3 regions of the Proteus vulgaris genome follow, and region 2 is predicted to be linked to each of the others. Evidence: predicted binding sites of a transcription regulator. Region 2 holds the regulator's gene; each other region holds the start of a gene.
What was found. The regulator CRP, encoded in region 2, controls carbon source genes, mostly activating them, when cyclic AMP is high. The targets are predictions, from matches to a motif close to ATGTGANNNNNNTCACAT.

Region 1 (8,455 bases), 1.1 Mb from region 2:
TGGGATCTTAGCTTTATTCGCTAAAATAACCGCATTACCTACAGCATCTGAGTCTGTTGGGTTAATGAGCATTAAGCGTGTGCCTTTTACGGTTAAATCTTGCACGTTAGCAAGCTCTTTAGCTGGGTTATCCATCGAGTCAAGCACAACTAAATCGTAACCTAAACGATTTGCTTCTTTCTGTGCACTGTCTTTCATGGTGACAAAGAATGGATTATTGAGTGTAGAGATAACAAGTGCGATAGATTCTTTTGCAAACGCGTTAGCGCTGATTGTGGCACTTAACGCAACAACAGAAAGAAGTGTCGCCATTTTTTTGAGTTTCATAATATAAGTTCCTGTCGGGGTTCGGATTAAGAGAATAGAGAGTTATTTTTTGTTATCTACCAAAACAGCAAGTAAGATGACCACCGCTTTTACTATCATTTGATAGTTTGATGATATTCCTAATAAATTCAGTGCGTTATTTAAGAAGCCTAGAATAAGTGCACCAATTAACGTACCGATAATACGGCCTTTACCACCCGCAAGGCTGGTACCACCCAGAACAACCGCAGCAATGGCATCTAACTCATAACCATTACCAGCCATCGGTTGTGCTGATGAAAGGCGAGCAACTTCAATTACGCTAGCAAGGGCAGCTAACAAACCACACAGTGCATAAACAATAATTTTTATTTTATCGACGCTAATACCAGATAAACGTGTTGCTGATTCATTTCCCCCAAGCGCATAAATATAACGACCTAAACGGGTGTGATGTAATAAATACCATGCACTTAAAAAGACAATCATCATGAGCCAGATTGGAGTTGGGATCCCAAATGGACGACCAATACCAAACCAGCTAAAGAGATCGGCATTATCGCTAAATCCAGTATTAATTGGGCTGCCGTCGGTATAAACACGGGTAACACCGCGCAGTAATAACATCATGACTAATGTAGCAATAAAGGCTTGAACTTTACCTTTTGCCACGATAATCCCTGTTACACCACCAATAGCTGCACCAAGTGCTAATGCACCGATAACCGCAACAAGGGCATTAATATCAGCGCCAACCATAGAAGCAGCAACAGCACCGGTTAATGCAAGCAATGAACCAACAGATAAGTCGATACCAGAGGTTAAAATGACCAGCGTCATGCCAACCGCCATAATGGCGTTAACCGATGTTTGCTGAAGAATGTTGAATATATTGTTTAAGGTAAAGAAATTAGGGCTGAGTGTGGAAACGACAACAATCAGAAGTAGTAATGCTATCAGTGATTTTTGCTCTAATAGCCATGCTTTTGAAAACCAACGTTTTGACGCTGGAATTGAATTCGTGCTCATATCAAACTCCTACCTTAGCGTCATATTGTTTACCAACAGCGGCTGCCATTAGCATTTCTTGTGTGACATTGTGAGCTGAAAACTCACCGCTAATACGACCTTCATGCATCACCAAAATACGGTCACTCATTCCCATTACCTCAGGCATTTCAGAAGAAATTAATATGATGCTTAATCCTTCTTGTTTAAATTTATTAATTAGCTGATAAATTTCTTTTTTAGCACCAACGTCTACACCACGAGTGGGTTCATCAAGAATAAGCACTTTAGGGCGAGTCATCAGGCCTCTTGCGATAGCCACTTTTTGTTGATTTCCCCCTGATAAAAAGCCAATTGTTTGATCCATTGAAGGGGTTTTTATATTGAATAATTTAATAAAATCACCGACAGTGAGTTGCTCTTCTTTATGATTGAGTACTCCCATGCCACGGCTAAAATAACGAAGTGCGGTCAGTGACATATTTTCTTTCACTGACATACCTAGCACTAAGCCATCTCGTTTTCTGTCTTCAGAGATATAAACAATGCCGTGTTCCAATCCTTCAACCGGTTTTTTGATTTGGCAGGGTTTGCCATCTAGCTCTACGGTGCCATTGGTTTTGGGTAATGCGCCGTAGATAATTTTCATTAATTCTGTACGACCAGCACCCATTAAACCTGAAATACCGAGAATTTCACTTTCATGTAATGAGAAACTGACATCGTGAACATCTTCACCACTGAGGTTAATGACATTGAGTTTGGTTTTGCCTTGGGGGATGTTGATACGAGGATATTGGTCTTCTAACTTACGGCCAACCATCATTTCAATGAGCGTATCTTCTTGTAATGTGCTAACGGGTTTTTCACCAATAAATTGACCATCTCGAAGTACGGTCACGTCATCGCAAATCTCAAAGATCTCTTTTAAGCGATGTGAGATATAAACAATGCCACAACCTTGATCTCTTAGTTCTCGAATAACACTAAATAGCGATTCCGTTTCGGTGTCAGTTAATGCATCCGTTGGCTCATCCATAATAATCACTTTGGAACCAAAACTAAGTACCTTGGCAATTTCTACCATTTGCTGATCACCAATCGATAATTCAGACACTAAACGGTGACTGCTGTATGCAAGGTTTAATCGGGCTAATAACTTATCAGCCTCTGCATACATTTTCTTCCAATCAATGGCGCCAAAAGCACGCGTAAACTCACGACCTAGGAAGATATTTTCTGCAATGGTTAATTCAGGAATAAGGTTAAGCTCTTGGTGAATAATGCCTATTCCTGCTTCTTGGGAAGATTTGGGGCCATTAAAAGCACAACTTTCACCTTGATAAATTACCTCGCCAGCATCTTTTTTATAAATGCCAGTAAGTACTTTCATCAGCGTTGATTTGCCAGCACCATTTTCACCCACTAAGGCCATCACTCGACCGGGATAAATGCGCAATGTAGCGCCTGATAGTGCTTTTACACCCGGGAATGACTTATCAATATCTTTAAGTTCGAGTAAAGGTTTCATATTGTCCTCAGAAAGTCACACCAGAAAACAACACAATATTGGCATAAGGTGTACATTCACCTGTTCTAATAACAGCTTTATTTTCAGTAAGTTGTTTTTTGAATGCTTCATGTGAAACATACATTATTTGAATGGGTTTCTTCTGTTCTTGCTCTAATAAATAGAGGTAAGAGACTATCTCATTAAAAAGGAGGGGATTAATGGTCTTAATTTCTTCCGCCAGCATCACTGCTTCAACTTGCATTTCATGAGTGATTGTTTGCAATACTGACATAAAGTCAGGAATACCCTGTGTTAGAGCGAGATCAATACGTTCAACAGAAGAGGGAATGGGTAATCCGGCATCTGCAATAGTGATTTTGTCAGTGTGTCCTAAACGTGAAATTACGCTAGAAATAGGACTATTTAGTAATACGCCTTTTTTCATATTTCCTCCTCAGCGAAACGTTTCGCTACTTATATAGTAGAAAAGAAAAGGGGGAAAACAAGTTTGATTTATTCAGATTGTGAGCATGATCGAAACGTTTCGTTGACAAGCAAAAAGAAAGAAAAATCTAACTGATTGAATAAATTAATGCTGAATGGATTCAATAAGAGAATGTTTTATTTGCAGTGATTTTCATAAAATATGAGTTATAGACGACATATTACATAGAGGAGTTTGAGTAATAATAGTACTAGGTTTAATTTATTATTAAGTTTTCCTTATGCAAGGGGGCTGTATGGGATGGATAATTGGTATTATTATTTTTTTTGCTTTGGTGTCCGCTATTTTTAAACCTAGCCATTGTGATGTTTGTAACCTTAGTTTTAAAAGGAAATATTACACATGGACTATCGATGGTAAAAAACAACACTTATGCCCAAATTGTAATTCAAAAATGAATAAAAGAATTAGTAATCAAAGATTTAATAGTCGTTTTGGTAAGTGATTAGCATAGAAAAATGCCCGTTTAAAACGGGCATTTAAGACGTTATTTAGCTTGATAATCCGTAATAGATTTCTCAATACCAACAGCATCAAGTCCTAAGTCTGCTCGGATCTCTTCTTGTCCACCTTGTGGTACAAACAAATCAGGAATGCCTAGATTTAAAACAGGTACTAAGCAACGCTCTTGCATGAGTAATTCATTAACACCACTGCCCGCGCCACCCATAATGGCATTTTCTTCTAGTGTTACCAACATATCATGCTGTTCAGCCAGAGAAAGGATAAGTGATTTATCAAGAGGCTTGATAAAACGCATATCGGCTACCGTTGCATCAAGTTTTTCAGCGACTTCTAACGCTTCTGGTAGTAATGTACCAAAGTTTAGAATAGCAATACCTTTGCCTTGACGACGAATAATACCTTTACCCATAGGCAGTGGATCAAGTGGTTGCAATTGCGCACCAATACTAGAGCCTCTTGGATAGCGTACAGCAACAGGGCCATCTTGATAGTGATAACCGGTGTGAAGCATTTGGCGACACTCATTTTCGTCACTTGGCGCCATAATGACCATATTAGGAATACAGCGTAAGAATGAGAGATCAAAAGCACCTTGGTGAGTTTGACCATCTGCTCCCACAATACCACCACGATCAATAGCAAATAAAACAGGCAGTTTTTGAATGGCAATATCGTGGATCACTTGGTCATAAGCGCGTTGTAAGAATGTTGAGTAAATAGCAACAATCGGCTTATAGCCACCAATGGCTAAACCTGCTGCAAAGGTAACGGCGTGTTGTTCTGCGATAGCAACATCAAAGTATTGTGATGGGTATTCTTTTGAGAAGCGCACCATACCCGAGCCTTCACGCATAGCTGGAGTAATTGCCATCAATTTTGGATCGGTTGAGGCTTCTTCACATAGCCAGTCACCAAAAATTTTGGAAAAGGTAGGTCGTGCATTAGGGCTTTTAGGTAATGTACCTGCTTGTGGATCAAATTTAGGTACAGCGTGCCAGCTAATCGGATCACGTTCAGCAGGGGCATATCCACGACCTTTTTTGGTCATAATATGCAGAAGTTGAGGACCTTTTAGATCACGCATATTAGCGAGAGTCTGTACTAACGCAATAACATCATGACCATCAACAGGACCAATATAGTTAAATCCTAACTCTTCAAACATGGTGCCAGGAACGACCATGCCTTTGATATGTTCTTCAGTCTTTTTCAGTAATTCTTTAATTGGTGGAATACCAGAAAAGACCTTTTTTCCACCTTCACGCAAAGTGGTATACAGTTTGCCAGATAACAATTGTGCAAGATGATTATTCAACGCACCAACGTTTTCTGAAATCGACATCTCGTTATCATTAAGAACAACGAGCATATCTGGTTCAATATCACCTGCGTGGTTCATTGCTTCAAAAGCCATACCCGCAGTAATTGCACCATCACCAATGACACAAACTGTTTTTCTATTCAGTTTTTCTTGTTCAGCGGCAACAGCCATACCTAAACCTGCACTGATAGAGGTTGAAGAGTGACCGACACAAAGTTTGTCGTATTCGCTCTCTTCACGCCAAGGGAAGGGATGTAATCCATTTTTTTGGCGAATTGTATCAATACGGTCACGGCGACCTGTTAAGATTTTATGGGGATAGGCTTGATGCCCCACATCCCATATAAGGTTGTCAAAAGGGGTTTTATAGACGTAATGGAGAGCAACCGTTAACTCAATAGCACCTAAACCTGAGGCGAAGTGACCACTTGAGCGGCTGACACTGTTAAGAAGAAATAGCCTTAGCTCATCACAGAGTTTAGGTAAACTCTCTTTTGGTAATAGGCGCAAATCTTCTGGTGTTTCAACCAACGCCAATGTGGGATATTTTTCGATATCAATGCTCATGTGATGCCTATTAATTAATCACTTGTAATAGGGAAAGAACAGGTAAGCTGCTCTCTTTATTTTTTATTAGTTTTTCCGTTCGACGATAAAACTCGCTAATTGTTTAAGCGTGGTCGTATCGTACTCGTATTGCTCAAGAAACGCTAAGGCATCCAGTGCTTCGTTATACAATTCCTGTGCTTTCTTTTGAGCTTGTTCTAATCCAAGGAGTGCAGGATATGTGCTTTTTCCTGACTCTTGGTCACTACCTTGGCGTTTTCCAGTTTCTTCGGTACTTCCGATGACATCTAAAATGTCATCTTGCACTTGAAAGGCAAGGCCAATGGAGTGAGCATATTTATCTAATGCAGGTAATACATCATGGCCTTTAGAGCCTGCACTATATGCACCTAAACGAACAGCTGCACGAATTAATGCACCTGTTTTGTGTAAATGGATTTTTTCAAGAGAGGCGAGATCAATGGATTTATCTTCTGCTTCCAGATCAAGTGCTTGACCACCACACATACCTGAAAGACCACTCGCTGTGGCTAATTCAGCAATCATTGCAACGCGATCAGCCATAGAAACATCAGGCATTGGATTTTTTGCTAAGATCTCAAAAGCCAGAGTTTGTAGTGCATCACCTGCTAAAATAGCGTTGGCTTCACCGAATTCGATATGACATGTTGGTTTACCGCGACGCAGATCATCATCATCCATTGCAGGTAAATCGTCATGAATAAGGGAGTAAGCATGAATACATTCCACAGCAGCTGCCGGAGCATCAAGGTTTAGCGCAGGGACTTTAAACATTTCACCAACAGCATAAACAAGGAAAGGGCGTAAGCGTTTTCCACCTAAAAGGGCGCCATAATGCATGGCTTTACCTAGTGGCATGTCAGTAAATGGTAAGGTGGATAGCGCTTGGTTTAATGCATCATCAACACGCTGGTGGGCGGAATCTAATTTATGACGGAACGCATCCGTACTTGAAGTTGCGTTACTCAATTATTCTGCCTCTTGGATAAAATCATCAGGAGTTGCATTATCATCTTCTTTAAGAAGAATACGAACACGCTGTTCTGCGTCTTGTAATGTTTTTTGTCCAACACGGGCTAGACGAACGCCATGTTCAAACTCATTAAGCGCTTCTTCTAAAGGGAGTTCACCGGATTCTAAACGGTTTACGATTTGCTCAAGTTCTTGCATAGATGCTTCGAAACTTGGTGTTTGTGCGATGTCTTCGTTAATTGGTGTCGTTTTCTTAGCCATAATATTTTTGATAATAAAGCATGTTAGCGCTGAATAATAGCGATCATCTTACTACAAGTGAGATGAAAATTTCTTATTCAGTCGATGATTTTTGCGGGTGAGCCCTAAATATTGGTGATATACTTTGTGACTTTTATAAACTCCAGTCAATTTACATCACTGTAGTTTATGTTTCTACTTAATAACCTATGACCATTGACTATGAAGTTTATTATTAAATTATTCCCCGAAATTACGATCAAAAGCCAATCCGTTCGTATACGTTTTATCAAGATCCTCACTAGCAATATTCGTAATGTACTTAATACATTAGGCGATGAAATCACAGTTGTCCGTAATTGGGATAACATTGTGGTGGTGAGTAAAGACGAAAGTAAAAGCGAAGCTGTATGTGATGCTTTAACACGTATTCCTGGTATTCATCACTTTTTACAAGTCGAAGAACATCCTTATACCGACTTACATAATATTTTTGAGCAAACTTTTGCAGCATTTAAGCATTTAGTTGAAAACAAAACATTCTGTGTTCGTGCAAAACGTCGTGGTAAACACAGTTTTACTTCTAATGAAGTTGAGCGCTATGTAGGTGGTGGTTTTAACCAACACGTTGAAAGCGCAAAAGTGAAGTTAACGCGTCCTGATGTCACCATTAATTTAGAAATTGAAGATGACAAACTTATTCTAGTGAATGCGCGCTATGAAGGTATTGGTGGTTTTCCAATTGGTACACAGGAAGATGTTTTATCACTGATCTCTGGTGGCTATGACTCAGGTGTATCAAGCTATATGTTAATGCGTCGAGGTAGCCGAGTTCACTATTGTTTCTTTAACTTAGGTGGCTCTGCACACGAAATTGGTGTTAAACAAGTTGCGCATTATTTATGGAATCGTTTTGGTCGTTCTCATAAAGTGCATTTCGTTGCAGTTGACTTTGAACCTGTTGTCGCAGAAATTTTAGAAAAGGTCGATGACGGGCAAATGGGTGTTGTGCTAAAACGTATGATGGTACGCGCAGCATCAAGAGTGGCAGAGCGTTATGGTGTTCAAGCGATTGTAACGGGCGAAGCATTAGGCCAAGTTTCTAGCCAGACCTTAACTAATTTACGTTTAATTGATAATGCGACAGATACGTTAATTTTACGTCCTCTTATCACTCATGATAAAGAGAACATTATCAATATTGCTCGTCAAATTGGCACAGAAGATTTTGCTCGCACAATGCCAGAATTCTGTGGGGTGATCTCAAAAAGCCCAACAGTGAAAGCCGTTAAAGCGAAAATTGAAGCTGAAGAAGAGAAGTTTGATTTTTCTATTCTTGATAACGTTGTTGAAAATGCCAAGAATATGGATATTCGCCGTATAGCCGAAGAAACTGTACAGCAAGTCACAGAAGTTGAAATGGTCTCTGAATTCGGTACAAATGACGTTATTCTTGATATTCGCTCCCCTGAAGAGCAAGAAAATTCGCCATTAAAAATAGACGGTGTTGATGTTAAAGAACTACCTTTCTATAAAT
Region 2 (8,455 bases):
TGATCCGCTATCCTGAATCATTGCCAATTAGTTTGTTGACGATAAAGTCCATCAAAAAGCTACGCCAATTTGACGATCTAATTACCTCTAAAATTCATGGATTCAAAGATGCCCTAGATTACTATCGTCAATGTAGTGCTTTGCCTTTATTAAATAAAATAAAGAAAACGACACTGATCATTCACGCTAAAGATGATCCTTTTATGTCTGCGGATGTTATTCCTGATATCACAACACTACCCAATAATATTGAGTATCAACTTACTGAATTTGGCGGGCATGTAGGTTTTGTCAGTGGCAAGCTTTCTAAACCCGTGATGTGGCTTGAAAATCGGATACCTGACTGGTTATCCGCTTATTTGGAGAAAACCAAATGATAATACCTTGGAACGAACTTTCCTCAGAGACTCTAGACAATCTTATTGAAAGTTTCGTTTTACGAGAAGGCACCGATTATGGTATCCAAGAGAAAACGCTTGAACAAAAAGTCGCCGACGTAAAAAAACAACTTAAATCCGGTGAAGCCGTATTAGTTTGGTCAGAACTTCATGAAAGCGTCAATATTATGCCTGCATCGCAATTTCGCTCTGATTAATCACTCCAGAGCGAAATATCGCCACCAATAAGGGCTAACCTTATTTTGCAAAAGGATAACCTATGTCAGTCAAACATCCTATCATCGCGGTTACTGGCTCAAGTGGAGCAGGAACGACTACCACGAGCCAAGCTTTTCGTAAGATATTCCAGCAACTTAATGCACATTCTGCTTTAATTGATGGGGATAGTTTTCATCGTTATACTCGCCCTGAAATGGACATGGCGATAAGAAAAGCCAAAGAACAAGGGCGACATATTAGCTATTTTGGCCCTGAAGCAAATGATTTTAGCCTACTGAGTTCCACATTCAGCCATTATAGTGAAACAGGACAAGGCCAATCACGTAAATATTTGCACTCTTATGATGAAGCAACGCCCTACAACCAATTACCAGGGACTTTTACACCATGGGAATCATTACCCAATAATACCGATGTACTCTTTTATGAAGGATTACACGGAGGTGTTGTCACTGATGAACACGATGTCGCACAGCATGTTGATTTACTAGTGGGTGTAGTTCCTATCGTTAACCTTGAGTGGATACAAAAACTTATCCGAGACACAACCGAACGGGGCCACTCACAAGAAGCCGTAAGAGATTCAGTGGTGCGTTCTATGGATGATTATATTAACTATATCATTCCGCAATTTTCGCGTACTCACATCAACTTTCAACGAGTCCCTACTGTCGATACATCAAACCCATTCTCAGCTAAAGCTATCCCAACTCTTGATGAAAGTTTTATTGTTATTCGCTTTAGAGGCTTAACGGATATTGATTTTCCTTATTTACTGGCAATGTTGCATGGCTCATTTATGTCAACAATAAATACAATTGTGGTGCCTGGTGGAAAATTAGGATTAGCGATGGAGTTAATTATGGCGCCATTAGTCAAAAAATTATTAAATGGCGAAAAGATCAGTTAACAAAAATAAAATCTATTTTTATAAAAATAATATCCCCTTTATTAAGGGATATTATTTCTAAATTAAACTTTATTTTAAAATATCAAATTTATTCAGCGTCTTTTATTTCGAATGAATGTGTAATATTAGCTGCTTTTCCTAACATTAAAGAGACGGAACAATATTTTTCTGCAGATAATTGAACTGCTCGTTCAACAATTTTATCTGTGAGTTCTTTACCTGAAACAATAAAATGTAAATTGATATCAGTAAATAAACGTGGAGCTTCTTCACGACGCTCTGATGTTAATTTCACTTCACAATCAGTGACTTGATGTCGCCCTTTGCGTAAAATACTAACGACATCAATCGCACTGCATCCACCCGCAGCAATTAAGACCATTTCCATTGGGCTTGGTGCTTTATCGCCAGAGTTCCCATCCATCATTATTTGATGACCTGATGAAGACTCACCAACAAAAGATAAATCTTCAACCCACTTAACTCGTGCTTCCATTTATTTTCCCCCTAAACATGACAGAAACTAAAAGAGTACATTCTCATAATTCAACTAGCAATTAGCAAATAGGTTTATTATGCTGACTGCGTAAAACGAGACTTAATGCACTAATTGTGTTAAAAACAATATCTGCTTGATGATAGTGGTTAAGATCAATGCATTATTTTCTCATTTATTATAATCTACTCCATATTAACTTACCGTGTTCTCAGGAAGTTAATAGGTCAAGATAGGATTTTTAAGCACGCTGTCTCAAAAGGGAGTCTATCCGTTTTGAATGGCTGCATTTAACGTACAGAGGATAACGCGAATGGTTCTCGGCAAGCCGCAAACAGACCCGACTCTTGAATGGTTTTTGTCACACTGCCATATTCACAAATATCCATCCAAGAGCACGCTGATCCACCAAGGTGAGAAAGCGGAAACACTTTATTATATTGTTAAAGGTTCCGTGGCTGTTCTTATTAAAGATGAAGAAGGGAAAGAAATGATCCTCTCCTACCTGAATCAGGGCGATTTCATCGGTGAACTTGGATTATTTGAAGAAGATCAAGAACGTAGTGCATGGGTTAGAGCAAAAACAGCCTGTGAAGTAGCAGAAATTTCCTATAAAAAATTCCGCCAATTAATTCAGGTCAACCCTGATATTCTGATGCGCCTGTCAGCTCAAATGGCGAACAGATTACAAACCACATCAGAAAAAGTAGGTAACCTTGCTTTCCTTGATGTAACAGGTCGTATTGCACAAACCTTACTAAACTTAGCAAAACAACCCGATGCTATGACGCATCCTGATGGCATGCAAATTAAAATTACACGTCAGGAAATCGGTCAAATTGTTGGTTGTTCACGCGAAACTGTAGGCCGTATTCTTAAAATGCTAGAAGATCAAAACCTGATCTCTGCACACGGTAAAACAATCGTCGTTTACGGGACTCGCTAAGTTTCCCTGCCCGAACAAACAATAGCCCGATACAAAGGGCTATTGATAAAAAATCTGTATAAACCCCATTCTTGTGATGGGGTTTATAATAAGGACTACTCTTTTACAAACTCCGCAATAGCTGCTTTTAATGCCGCCATTCCTTCTTGTAATTCTTCTTGGGTAATAATTAATGATGGCGTAAAACGCATAACATCAGCCCCTGCATTTAACATCATTAACCCATGTTTTGCAGCTAACCCTAATAGTATTTTCGCTTTGCCTTCATATTGTGGTGCAAGTTGTGCACCAATCAATAATCCTTGCCCACGGATTTGCGAAAAGACGTTGTAGGTTTGGTTTATTGCCGTGAGCTCGTCTACAATCCACTGATAGCGCTTTTCTACACCCTCAAGTACCTCTGGTGTATTGATTAAATCAAATGCAACATTACCCACTGCACACGCTAATGGATTACCACCATAAGTTGTACCATGAGTTCCTACTCCCATTACCGACGCTATCTCTTGTGTCGTTAACATCGCACTGAGTGGAAAACCACTTCCTAGCGCCTTTGCCGTAGTAATAATATCGGGAGTTACATCGTAATTCATATAAGCAAAAAGCTTACCTGTACGCCCCATACCCGTTTGTACCTCATCAAGAACAAGTAATGCTTGATGTTTATCGCACAACTCACGTAGCCCCCTCATAAATTCAGGAGTAGCAGCTGTTACACCGCCTTCACCTTGTACTGGTTCTAGTACAACGGCACATGTATGATCATCAATAACCGCTTTCACGGCATCTAAATCATTAAAAGGAACGTGTACGATATCGGCAGGTTTTGGGCCAAACCCATCTGCATATTTAGGCTGTCCTCCTACAGATACAGTGAACAGAGTTCGACCATGGAAGGCATGGTGAAAAGCAATAATTTTGGTTTTATAAGGACTATGACGAGTGATCGCATAATGGCGAGCTAATTTAAATGCAGCTTCATTCGCTTCAGCGCCTGAATTAGCAAAAAAGACACGCTCTGCAAATGTATTATCAATTAATTTTTGTGCTAAACGCAGTGCAGGCTCATTTGTAAAAATATTACTCACATGCCAGAGTTGCTCACTTTGTTCTTTCAATGCTTGATTCAGTGCAGGATGAGCATGTCCTAATGCCAATACAGCAATACCACCAGCAAAATCAATATAAGATTTTCCTTGCTGATCCCAAACTCGACTTCCCACCCCTTTAACAGGAATAAATTCTGCGGGTGAATAAATTGGCAACATTACTTGATCGTAAGTTGCCCGGTTGATGCTTTGCTTTGTCATTACCCCACCTGATCGTTATTCATCTTCAATGTGAAAATATAATCACTAAATATGAATAAAAAATCAAATGTGGTTTTGTATAAAAAGGCGTTATTTCGCTATTTAAATACTATCTTATTAATATTTAAGAAAATTATTTAATAACTCATGCCCTTGTTCACTTAAAATACTTTCTGGGTGAAATTGAACCCCTTCAATTGGAAGTGTACGATGGCGAATTCCCATAATTTCATCAACATTTCCATCATGTTGGCTCCATGCCGTTACTTCAAAAGGCACAGGTAACGTCGTAGCATCTATCACTAAAGAGTGATAGCGCGTTACACTTAAAGGACGATTAAGTCCTTTAAAAACGCCTTGTTGGTTATGATGTATCAATGAATTTTTACCATGCATAACTTCTCGTGCTCTAATAACAGATGCACCAAAAGCTTGCCCTATTGCTTGATGTCCAAGACAAACGCCAAGAATAGGAATTTCACCTGCAAACCGCTGTATAGCCTCAAGAGAGATCCCGGCTTCATCAGGAGTACAAGGTCCTGGCGAGATAACAAGATGTGCTGGCATCATCTTTTCTATCTCTTTAAGTCCAATCTCATCGTTACGCTTAACAACAACCTCAGCACCCAATTCACAGAAATACTGATAGAGGTTGTAGGTAAACGAGTCGTAATTATCAATAAGTAACAGCATATTAGCCTATCCGACTGATTTTCTTATCATTATCTATTTTATTACTATTTTAAAGCGAGTGTATATTTGCCAAAATAGCTCGTTGTTTAACCGACTTGGGTACAACAAAGCCGATTATCATAGCACAGGTATAAAATATGAATAGTAAGCAAGAAAATCTGCTGATTTATTGCGCAATAACAATAATGACGGTAATTGATGATGAATACAGTGATTAATAGTGTAATGAATACTTATTGCAGGAGATCACACGAAAAAACAGACGATAAAAAATATTTTTTTCGTACTAAAAACCCCGGAATGAATACTTTCACTCCGGTTTATATGTATTTTATCTTATCAGAATACGTAAATACCCTATCCCAATAATGCGTTTATTCTTTTACGACTTCAGCAGATAAAATAGTAACCGTTTTTACCGGCACATTTTGGTAAGGACCAATATTGCGGGTTTGAGCTTGTGAAATTTTATCAACCACATCCATACCCTTTACCACTTTACCAAATACGGCATAACCAAAATCACGTTGACCGTGATCTAAAAAGGCATTATCAGCCACATTAATAAAGAATTGACTGGTTGCACTGTCTTTATCCGACGTACGTGCCATAGCAATAGAGCCTTTTACATTACGTAACCCATTATCTGCTTCATTTTTAATTGGCGCTCTGGTCTGCTTTTGTTGCAAATCAGCAGTGAAACCACCGCCTTGAACCATAAAACCGGGGATAACACGATGAAAAGTTGTGCCGTTATAGTATCCATCTTCGACATACTGAATAAAATTTTTCGTTGTTATTGGGGCTTTTTTATTATCCAGTGATATTTCAATATTGCCTTCAGAGGTGACTAATTTAACGAAGGTTTCTCCCGTTGCCATTGCAAAAGTCGCTGTTGTTAAAGTGCAAGCGGTAACGAAGGTGACAAGAAAACGTTTTAACATGCAGGGATCCTTTACTTTAATAGTCTACAACTTACTTAATATGCAGCGATTCTAATTCGCTGAGGTAAATAGTGCCAATCATTTACCTTTATTTACGCTCAATAAGTCTAATTACGTCATAACAGAGTAAATTTTAATTTTTAAGCTCTGTTATAAGTCATTAAATTGCGCCAAAATAGAGCAAATAGATATTTTAGATATTCTTTCTCATGCAGAATTGAAATGAGTATGCATGAGAAGCCGCATTATTTCAGAGAGGTTTATACCATAATGGCCCAATTTAATTACCAAAAAGCACATTTCATCATCAGTGCGCCTGATATCCGCCATTTACCACCAGATACAGGGATTGAAATTGCCTTTGCGGGTCGCTCTAATGCCGGTAAATCCAGTGCTTTAAATGCCTTAACCCAACAAAATGGGTTAGCAAGAACCAGTAAAACCCCAGGCCGTACTCAATTAATCAACCTCTTTCAAATTGAAGAGGGTTTACGCTTAGTCGATTTACCTGGCTACGGTTATGCTCAAGTTCCTGAAGAAATGAAGCGCAAATGGCAACGTTCTTTAGGTGAGTACTTACAAAAAAGAGAGTGCTTAAAAGGCGTAGTTATTTTAATGGATATTCGTCATCCATTAAAAGATCTCGATATGCAAATGATTGACTGGGCAGTTGAGTCTGAACTCCCTACACTCGTCTTACTGACTAAAGCCGATAAGCTGGCATCTGGTGCCCGTAAACAACAATTGATGAGTGTACGTGATGCACTAGCAAGTAAAGTTGGTGATATTCGTATCGAATATTTTTCATCATTGAAAAAAATTGGTATTGATAAGCTACGTAACACACTTAATGAATGGTATTCAGGCAAAGAAGAAGCGCCTGTAAACGACAATAACGTTTAATCTCTTCTTTTTCCCACCCAAAACTGACTGATCTTTTATTGATTAGGGGAAAATCACCTTTCCCCTTTCACTTCTAGCACAAACCACTTCAGCAAATTTTAGACAAAAAAATGCCCCAGTCGAAATAAAGTCGACTGGGGCAGCTAATATTCAGCTAAATCCGATTACGTGAAGTAAAAGGTCTGAAAGATAGAACATCTTACCTCTGTACCCTACGAGAGATAATGTACTCTATTTTATTGGTTAATAAAAGCCCTTTTGTAATTTTTTTTCACATGCAGACACGATTCAGCTATGTGTTTATGTATTCAAATCATAAATAAATGTAGTTTAATTACATAATTATGAGACTTTAATCACTTACATGAATATGATTAAAAATAGAACAAATCACACAAAAGGTGCGGTTTATCCTTAATGATTTTGTGATACGCTTACCGCGAGACCGTAGTAAATATGTAATTAGCGATAAAATGAGGTATCCATGGCTGTATTAACGCTGCTGCGTTTTCCTGATGAGCGTCTGCGCAGAGTTGCAGCACCAGTGGAAAAAGTAGATAACGAAATACGCACATTAATCGACGACATGATTGAAACCATGTACGCAGAACGAGGTATTGGCTTAGCGGCACCTCAGGTTAATGTATCTAAACGCATTGTTGTTATTGATGTTTCTGAAAACCGAGATCAACCGATTGCCCTAATCAATCCTGAAATTATCAGCACTGAAGATGAAGTGATGGATATGATGGATGGGTGTCTATCTATTCCAGATTCTTTTGCCCCAACAGAGCGTTACCGCTTCTTAAAGGTGAAAGCATTAGATAGAAATGGTGATGAAATTGAACTTGAAGCCTCTGATTTATTTGCAGGCTGTATTCAACATGAGTTAGACCATCTTGATGGCAAACTCTTTATTGACCATTTGTCTCCGTTAAAACGTCAACGTATTGAGAAAAAACAGAAGAAATTAAGCAAACTGATCGATTCACAAGTTGCTTAATTATTCACTTATCTCTTTTTCACATTTTGATAAGTTTTGACATAAAAAAGCTCGGTAATTAACCGAGCTTTTCTTTTTTCTACCTAATACAGATAAATTATCGCTGTTTTCTCACCATCACTTATACAATAAATATAAAGCTTATTAGCACATCAATTGAGGTAAAAATGGAAAATAGTCAATTTATGGATTTATGTGAACAACTCAAAGCAGCTGGTGCAACAAATCCCAAATCATGGGCAAATAGTGAATTACAAGAAAATATTCCACAGTTTGCACGCTTCCTTGTGTTAAAAGGACTCACCGATATCTATCGTGATGTTGAGGGAAATATCAATGAAATGGATATTTACTCTGATAAAGCCAACGATGTATATCAAAAACTAGCCCCCCAACTTGATAAACAAGAACTTAAGGAATTACTCCATTCCTATGGTAAATCAATTATTGGCAAGGTAATTGATATGCTTGATGAAGGCTATCTTTATGATGTTAATGACAACGTAGGTTGGTCTTTGATGGAACTTGATGACAAAGGCACAACAACAGACAGGCTGATCCAAGGTTTGCACGAAGATTTTATTGAATTTGAAGAGTCAGAGCTAACTTCTGACACTAAAGCTTAAACAAGAA
Region 3 (8,455 bases), 1.6 Mb from region 2:
ATAATGAGTTTATCCTCTAACGCAAAAGCGCTTATTCCTGATCCATTACAAGCTTATTTGCCAGCACCTGTTTTAAAAGAAGTTAAAACACAGACTGAGTTTTATCGCAATATGAACGATCCGCTAAATCGCTATGCGTATTGTTTATCTTGTGGTGATATTCAATAATCTTTTCAATCTATACACCTGCTCATATAGAGTGGGTGTATTCCTCTATTTTTCTGGCCTTTGGTAGAATAATCTTCTGATAAATACTTTTTGTTCGTTTGTATTCAAGCAATTTTTAACACAATGATTTAAAGCAGATATTAGATAGTTTCTATTTTCTTTTTTTTAGCGCCCTTTCCTTTTTTTATTCTACAAACTCCCTATAATCAGGTATTTCTCACAGCTTAATAAGAGTGCTTTGTCTGATGCAAAAGAAATCAATCTACGTTGTTTATACTGGCGGTACTATTGGTATGCAACATTCTGAACATGGCTATATTCCTGTATCAGGGCATTTACAACGCCAATTAGCTAAAATGCCAGAATTCCATCGTGAAGAGATGCCCGATTTTACAATCAAAGAGCACCTTCCTTTAATTGATTCTTCAAATATCACACCTGAAGACTGGCAATCTATCGCTGATGATATTAATGATAATTATCATAACTATGACGGATTCGTTATTCTTCATGGTACTGATACCATGGCATTTACAGCCTCAGCACTCTCTTTTATGTTCGAGAATCTCAGTAAACCCATTATTGTCACTGGCTCTCAAATTCCTTTAGAAGCTTTGCGTTCTGACGGACAAACGAATCTATTAAATGCGCTCTATTTAGCTGCACATCATCCAATTAATGAAGTCGCACTTTTCTTTAATAACACACTGTATCGCGGTAACCGCACAGTAAAAGCACATGCAGATGGTTTTAATGCGTTTGCATCACCGAATAGCGCCCCTCTTTTAGAAGCAGGGATTAATATTAAGCAATTTAAAATTAATTCATTTCCAAAAGGAAAAGGAGAATTTATTGCGCATAATATTACGCCTCAACCCATTGGTGTTGTCACCATTTACCCAGGCCTTTCAGATGAAATAGTTAAAAATATTCTGATGCAGCCCGTGAAAGCATTAATATTACGTTCTTATGGCGTGGGTAATGCGCCGTCACACCCTGCTTTACTTTCTACACTACGCGAAGCAACAGAGCGTGGCATTGTGGTTATTAATCTTACACAATGTATTTCTGGTCGAGTGAATATGGAAGGTTATGCAACAGGTCAAGCCTTAGCTGAAGTCGGCGTTATTAGTGGTTATGATATGACATTTGAGGCAACATTAACTAAACTGCATTATCTCCTTAGCCAACAATATGATTACACTGAAATTTGTCGCTTAATGCAACAAAACCTTCGCGGTGAAATGACATTAAACGATAACGACTAAGCTTAATAAAAGGGCAACTTTCGTGAAAAACTCTGCGCTATTACTGGTTGATATACAAAACGATTTTTGTACAGGGGGTGCTTTAGCTGTTAACGACAGTGAGATGGTTATTCAAACAGCTAATCAGCTCATTAATGGTTTCAAGCGAACTAAAAGCCCAATTATTGCAAGTTTAGATTGGCATCCTGCAGATCATCTTAGTTTTGCTGAAAACTCAGGTACTGTTGTAGGTGAAATAGGGAAACTGAACGGGTTACCTCAAGTTTGGTGGCCAGTACATTGCGTACAAAATTCTCACGGCGCTGAATTTCATCCTGAGCTCAATCACACACTGATTAACCATATTATTTACAAAGGCCAAAACCGCCTTATTGATAGCTATAGTGCCTTTTTTGATAACGACCATGAATATCAAACAGGCTTACATACCCTTTTGCAAACGCTTAATATAAAACATCTTTATATTCTTGGTATTGCTACTGATTACTGCGTTAAATTTACAGTCATGGATGCTTTACAGTTAGGTTATCAAGTATCTGTTATTACTGACGGTTGCCGTGGTGTCAATATTCAAGATAATGACAGCCAAGTAGCGCTAGAAGAGATGCAAGCAAAGGGAGCGACATTAATAGATTCAGCACATTGGCTTAATCGTAACAATCAATAGGTTCGTTACTTTCTTTATCTTCATAAAATCAGAAAGGGGCTATTTTTAACCAATTCAGTTAATAAGTAGCCCTTTTTATATTAATTCTATCCATTCACCATATGTTTTAGTCATCATCCATTGGCGTTAGCGTTGCCAAACGTTCAGATTGAAACTGAGCTTTTAATTCTTGTTTGCTCTTCATGGTAATTTGCCCATTAGTGCCTACTGTCATATGCTCAGGTGTGTGGTTATTTTTTGCTTGCCATAATAAAACAATCTGCATGCAATGTTCTTTTTGTTCATCAGTCAATGCAACGCCGTCAGGCCATTTGCCTAATTCAACTGCGGTGGAAATACGTTGGTAAATTTCAGGGGTTACCATCGAAATAAGTTCATTAACTTCCATTGATTGCTCCATAAGCTAAATCATCACTTAAAATGGCTGAATCGTTTTTTCATTTGTTATATTTTTGTTAATTTAATGGCTATCAACCTTTCTGCTCTTCACCTGTCTCACTGTTTGTAAATGACAGTGAAGCTGAATTAACACAATAACGCTCCCCTGTAGGGGCAGGGCCATCATTAAAGACATGACCTAAATGTGCATCACACTGCTGGCAACGTATTTCCGTTCTTTTCATATTATGAGAAAAATCATCAATATAGCGGATCGCATCACTGTTAACAGGTTGGTAAAAACTAGGCCAGCCACATCCTGCATCAAATTTTGTATCTGAATAAAATAAAGGAGCAGAACAACATAAACAGTGATAAATCCCAGTTTGACGGTTATGTAATAACTTACCACTAAACGGAGGCTCTGTGCCGTGTTGTTGCGTCACATAACGTTGCATTTCATTGAGTGTTGATAAATCAAGGTGATTGTTATTGCTTGAAATATTCACTTTCTTTTCATTATCTGCCATATCGACCTCGTGCTCAGAAAAATGCTTTTTAAAACAACAGCGAATAATAACAAAGATTTAACAACAAATCTGAAAAATATAGTCTAAAATCATCAAGAGTAATCTTTAGTTTTTGAAATGTGATGAATTTCACATAACGGAGCAAAGGTAACTTCATTTATCGGCGTTGATCCCGATAATACACAGCGTAACATTTAGCTAAAACGACCAATCTTTAAGCGAAAAGTGTTTTTTTAATTGATTTTTTGCAATTATTGACACGATTCCGCTTGACGATTGGCGCGGTTTTGGTAACTTTAGAAGCAACTTTTTAATTCACTAAATTAAAGCTGGTGGAATACATATGACTATCAAAGTAGGTATTAATGGTTTTGGTCGTATCGGCCGCATCGTTTTCCGTGCTGCTCAAGAACGTTCAGATATCGAAATCGTAGGTATTAACGATCTGTTAGACGCAGACTACATGGCATACATGCTGAAATACGATTCAACTCATGGCCGTTTCAACGGTACTGTTGAAGTAAAAGATGGCCACCTCGTTGTTAATGGTAAAACCATCCGCGTAACTTCAGAAAGAGATCCAGCAAATCTGAAATGGAACGAAGTCGGTGCTGACGTTGTTGCAGAAGCAACTGGTCTGTTCTTAACTGACGAAACTGCTCGTAAACACATCCAAGCTGGCGCGAAAAAAGTTGTTCTGACTGGTCCTTCAAAAGACAGCACTCCTATGTTCGTAATGGGCGTAAACCATAAATCATACGCAGGCCAAGATATTGTTTCTAACGCATCTTGTACTACTAACTGCTTAGCGCCTTTAGCTAAAGTTATCAACGACAACTTCGGTATCGTTGAAGGCCTGATGACTACTGTTCACGCAACAACTGCAACTCAACGTACTGTTGATGGTCCTTCTGCAAAAGACTGGCGTGGTGGTCGTGGTGCTTCTCAAAACATCATCCCATCATCAACTGGTGCTGCTAAAGCTGTAGGTAAAGTTATTCCTGAACTGAACGGCAAACTGACTGGTATGTCTTTCCGTGTTCCTACTCCTAACGTTTCTGTTGTTGACCTGACTGCACGTCTGGAAAAACCAGCTTCTTACGCACAAATCTGTGATGCTATCAAAGCAGCAGCTGAAGGCGAACTGAAAGGCGTTCTGGGTTACACTGAAGATGCAGTTGTTTCAACTGACTTCAATGGCGAAGTTCTGACTTCAGTATTTGATGCTAAAGCAGGTATCGCTCTGAACGACAACTTTGTTAAATTAGTTGCTTGGTACGACAACGAAGTTGGTTATTCAAACAAAGTTCTGGATCTGATTTCTCATATCTCTAAATAATTAGAGCCTAGTAAATCAAGATTTTGCTTAGAGCCACCTTTTAGGTGGCTCTTTTATTTTCCAGCCAGTCAGTTTATTGTATTGAAATAGTCAGTGACAGAAGGCCAAAAGATAATGAACGAGAAAATATTTTCATTGCCGATTATTGAACAAATATCACCTTATTTAAGTCGTCGGCAATTAGGTGAACTTCCTATCCTTGTTATTTCACATCCTAAAGTACGAGCAGCTATTAGCCTTCAAGGTGCACATTTAATTGCTTGGCAACCAGCACAAGAACACCCTGTCTTTTGGCTCAGTGAAGCATCTCTATTCACTCCCGGTGTTGCCATTCGTGGCGGTATCCCTATTTGCTGGCCTTGGTTCGCTTCAGCAGGTACACCTAGTCATGGATTTGCACGTATTCTACCTTGGGAATTTAGCGCTCACACAGAACAAGATGACGGCGTACTTATTACAATGACACTAAAAGAGAGCCAACAAACACAAAAATATTGGCCTCATCCGTTTACTTTAATTGCTCGTTTTAAATTAGGGGCAACTTGTGAAGTAGAATTAGAATCTTACGGTGATTATGAAGCAACAGCTGCCCTTCACTCTTATTTTAATGTGAGTGATATTGATAATATCTCCGTTACCGGATTAGGAGGCCACTACATTGACACTGTAGCGGACAAAGAAGTCTATACTGATGAAACCGCATTACATTTTAATGGACGCACTGACAGGCTTTACACAGAGCCTGACGATTTTAATCTTATTCATGATGATGGTTGGGATCGCACAATTGAAGTTCATCATTATCACCATAGTGATGTGGTGTGCTGGAACCCCGGCGCAGAGCTTGCAAGTTCAATGAAAGATATGAGTGCAGGCGGCTATCGTAAAATGGCTTGTGTAGAAACTGCACGTATCCATAAACCATTAAAACCAGACAATGTGCATCCTGGTCGTTTATCTTTGGTAGTACGTGTTCGTAAAAATATTGCTGAAAAATAAATATTATTCACATATTACAAATAAAAAAGCTTCGAGGTTTAAATCGAAGCTTTTTTGTCATAAATAGCCTATTAAAATATCTATAGCGTCATACAGACATTGATTAGAATGTATAAGTCACACCAGTCCACACAATCGCAGTTACAGACTTATTCACCATTGGGCTGTCTTTAACTTCACTTGGTAAATGGTCAACACGCCCCATAGCAAAGAAGTTCCATTTTTCAGCAAATTTGTAGTTGGCAGAAATCTCGAAATAAGGTCTCCAACTATCATTTGGTGTGTATTCAGCTAAACCACTACGCTGTGATTCTGCATGAGTAATACCATACGCATAACGATTTTGCTTTTTGTTTTCCCAAACAATACCCGCACCAGGTTGGAAAGACCAATTACCTAATTCGAAAGGATATAAATAGGCAGCATCAGCAATAATACCATTACTTTTACCCAGCATATCACCAGAAACAATCGCTCTTAAGCTACCCCATGATTCATGGTGTTTATAAGTAAACCCCCCCATCATAGTATCACGACGACGATTCAATTTTTTCATTTGCTCGTCATCGCTATCACTTGGTTTATAAGCTTGAGGATAATAGTGCAAATCAACAGAAAGTTTATCTTTAGGTGTGTTCCACAAGTAATACCCTGCGGCTAATGTCGCAAAATAGAAATTTTCTGATTGGTAGTTAACTTGTGGCACGGGTAATAAATAATCTTTTGATTTAGCCCCTTTATAAGGAGTGACTTGTGCTAAGACTGAGCCACCAATTGACCATTCTCCAGCAAATGCTGCTGGTGTGCTAAGTCCTGCAATAACGGCTAAAGAAATGATAATCTTCTTATTACTCACGATGATTTTCCATATTGTCATTAATAAAGTAGCAACCAAAAACCAATTTCAGTCACAATTAACTAGAACCGATATTATTTTACCTATAATTATTTTAGTTTTGCATTAAATGTGTAGCAATCAGTGCTTGCCCTAATGCAATACCACCGTCTCCAACGGGCAACATCATAGGGGTTAGTACTTTTTTATTGTTTAATTTTTTCTTAAACATATGTTTGAGTAATGTGTTATTTAACACACCGCCCGTAAGTACAACGGTCTCAATCTGATGTTCATCGGCATATTGCAATGCAATATTGCCTAAACTTTCAGCTAATAAATAATGAAATAGCCACGCCTTTTCACTGACATTGAGCTTCACACTTTCCCATTGCGACCAAAAAACAGACAGTTCAAGCAAGTTATTCTTTATAGGCATTAAATGCCCATATTGCTTGATAATTTCCGTTTGTTTTTCTTTTTGACACGCTAATGCTGCTGTTTGTAGGTAACTGGCTGCTTCACCCTCCCAACTTATTTCTTTAGGAGCTAATCCTAATGATGCTGAAACCGCATCAAATAAACGCCCACAAGAAGAGGCTTTAGGCGAATTTAAACCACGTTCTACTGCCTTACTTAATATTTGCAAATCATTACTAGGTATCAATTGGGTGATAACACTACCTTGCCAATTCTTAGAAAAAGTAGCTAAATGTGCGAACCAGTTTCGCCAAGGTTGAATCGAAGCTAAATTTCCCCCAGGCATAGCAACTGCAGGAAGCCCACCTATTCGTTCTGATTTTTGATAATCCACCCGTAGGCATTCTCCCCCCCATAAAGAACCATCTTGCCCATAGCCTAAACCATCAAGTGCAATGCCTACTACAGCACCTTGCTGATGGGTATGTCCATGTTCAGCTAGACAAGAAACAATATGCGCATGATGGTGAAAAACTTCAATGAGAGGAATATTTTGTTCTTGAGCAAATTGTTTACCCAGTTGATGACTAATGTAATTAGGATGTGCATCTACCGCAATTGCTTTAGGCGTAAAGCGATAAATTTGCTGAAAAAGATCTAATGATTTCATCAGTTGTTGGCGTACACTTAAATCATCAAGATCCCCTAAATGAGGCCCCATAATGGCTTGATGCTGACGTAATAAGCAAAATACATTTTTGAGATCCCCCCCCATTGCAAGCACTGAGGGTTGTGGTTCAAAATCGTCAGGTAATGAAATAGCATCAGGAACATAGCCACGAGAACGGCGGATCATAACACTCTGCTTATCTTCAATACGCACTAATGAATCATCAGCTCGCTGTATAATCTCTCTATTATGCATCAAGAATAGATCAGCAATATCGTGAAGCTGCATTAAAGCATCTTCGTTACTTAATGCAGGAGTGTGACCAGATGCATTTCCTGATGTCATAACCAGTGGAATATTCGTGCCGCGCGCTAATAAATGTTGTAATGGATTGGCTGGCAACATAACACCAATTTCAGTTAATCCTGGCGCAATAAGCTCCGCAAGTTTAGGCGCAACCGTTTTAGGGACTAATACAATTGGAGCCGCAGTGCTTTGCAGAGTTTGGATAGCGGTTGGAAGAAAATCAGGATCTTGATTATCTTCTTTAATTTGATCAATTCCAGTGATCATCACAGCTAATGGCTTCGCAGGTCGGTATTTGCGTTTTCGTAGTAATGCAACGCTCTCATTATTACGTGCATCACATACTAAATGAAAACCACCAATACCTTTAACAGCAACAATTTTTCCAGCAAGTAACGCTTCGCAGGCTTGAGTTAATGCAAATTCTTTGATTGCAAACTCTTCCCCCTGCTCATTCGCAAGCCAAATATAAGGCCCACAGACAGGACACGCATTAGGCTGAGCATGGAATCGTCTGTCTGCAGGATCTTCATATTCATGTTTACATTCAGGGCAAAATGGAAATTCAGACATCGAGGTAAATGGCCTATCATAAGGCATTTTTTTTATGATAGTAAAACGAGGTCCACAGTGTGTGCAGTTAATAAAAGGATAATGAAAACGACGGTTTTGGGGATCAAACAGTTCATCAATACATGCTTTGCAAGTCGTGGCATCAGGTACCACTTGTGTATCCATTTCACCGCCACCACTTTTTACAATAATAAAGTCTGTCGGTAACTGTTCCCATTGATAGGGTGATTCTTCTATACGTTCAATGCGTGCTAATGGAGGGCATTCAGCTTTTAGTGCTTCGATAAAAAGTGTATTTTTAG

Region 1: a site for CRP is predicted at 3,350-3,367, ahead of rbsD (D-ribose pyranase). Genes of this name have one in related genera too.
Region 3: a site for CRP is predicted at 3,129-3,146, ahead of msrB (peptide-methionine (R)-S-oxide reductase MsrB). Genes of this name have one in related genera too.

The regions. Positions count from the first base shown of each region.
Region 1 covers NZ_CP090064.1:759,903-768,357, forward strand. Annotated here, with positions in the region: gene rbsB (ribose ABC transporter substrate-binding protein RbsB) at 1-327, opposite strand, end outside; gene rbsC (ribose ABC transporter permease) at 370-1,335, opposite strand; gene rbsA (ribose ABC transporter ATP-binding protein RbsA) at 1,337-2,845, opposite strand; gene rbsD (D-ribose pyranase) at 2,853-3,272, opposite strand; gene dxs (1-deoxy-D-xylulose-5-phosphate synthase) at 3,820-5,685, opposite strand; gene ispA ((2E,6E)-farnesyl diphosphate synthase) at 5,752-6,675, opposite strand; gene xseB (exodeoxyribonuclease VII small subunit) at 6,676-6,939, opposite strand; gene thiI (tRNA uracil 4-sulfurtransferase ThiI) at 7,141-8,455, shown strand, end outside.
Region 2 covers NZ_CP090064.1:4,042,218-4,050,672, forward strand. Annotated here, with positions in the region: gene LW139_RS19120 (hydrolase) at 1-377, shown strand, start outside; gene LW139_RS19125 (YheU family protein) at 374-595, shown strand; gene LW139_RS19130 (phosphoribulokinase) at 658-1,527, shown strand; gene LW139_RS19135 (OsmC family protein) at 1,616-2,023, opposite strand; gene crp (cAMP-activated global transcriptional regulator CRP) at 2,337-2,969, shown strand; gene argD (bifunctional acetylornithine/succinyldiaminopimelate transaminase) at 3,065-4,279, opposite strand; gene LW139_RS19150 (aminodeoxychorismate synthase component II) at 4,397-4,972, opposite strand; gene ppiA (peptidylprolyl isomerase A) at 5,347-5,916, opposite strand; gene yihA (ribosome biogenesis GTP-binding protein YihA/YsxC) at 6,187-6,819, shown strand; gene def (peptide deformylase) at 7,304-7,822, shown strand; gene LW139_RS19170 (hypothetical protein) at 7,990-8,448, shown strand.
Region 3 covers NZ_CP090064.1:2,458,248-2,466,702, forward strand. Annotated here, with positions in the region: gene sppA (signal peptide peptidase SppA) at 1-168, shown strand, start outside; gene ansA (asparaginase) at 414-1,436, shown strand; gene pncA (bifunctional nicotinamidase/pyrazinamidase) at 1,459-2,103, shown strand; gene LW139_RS11965 (YeaC family protein) at 2,210-2,491, opposite strand; gene msrB (peptide-methionine (R)-S-oxide reductase MsrB) at 2,574-3,011, opposite strand; gene gapA (glyceraldehyde-3-phosphate dehydrogenase) at 3,355-4,350, shown strand; gene LW139_RS11980 (D-hexose-6-phosphate mutarotase) at 4,465-5,349, shown strand; gene LW139_RS11985 (MipA/OmpV family protein) at 5,453-6,205, opposite strand; gene hypF (carbamoyltransferase HypF) at 6,300-8,455, opposite strand, start outside.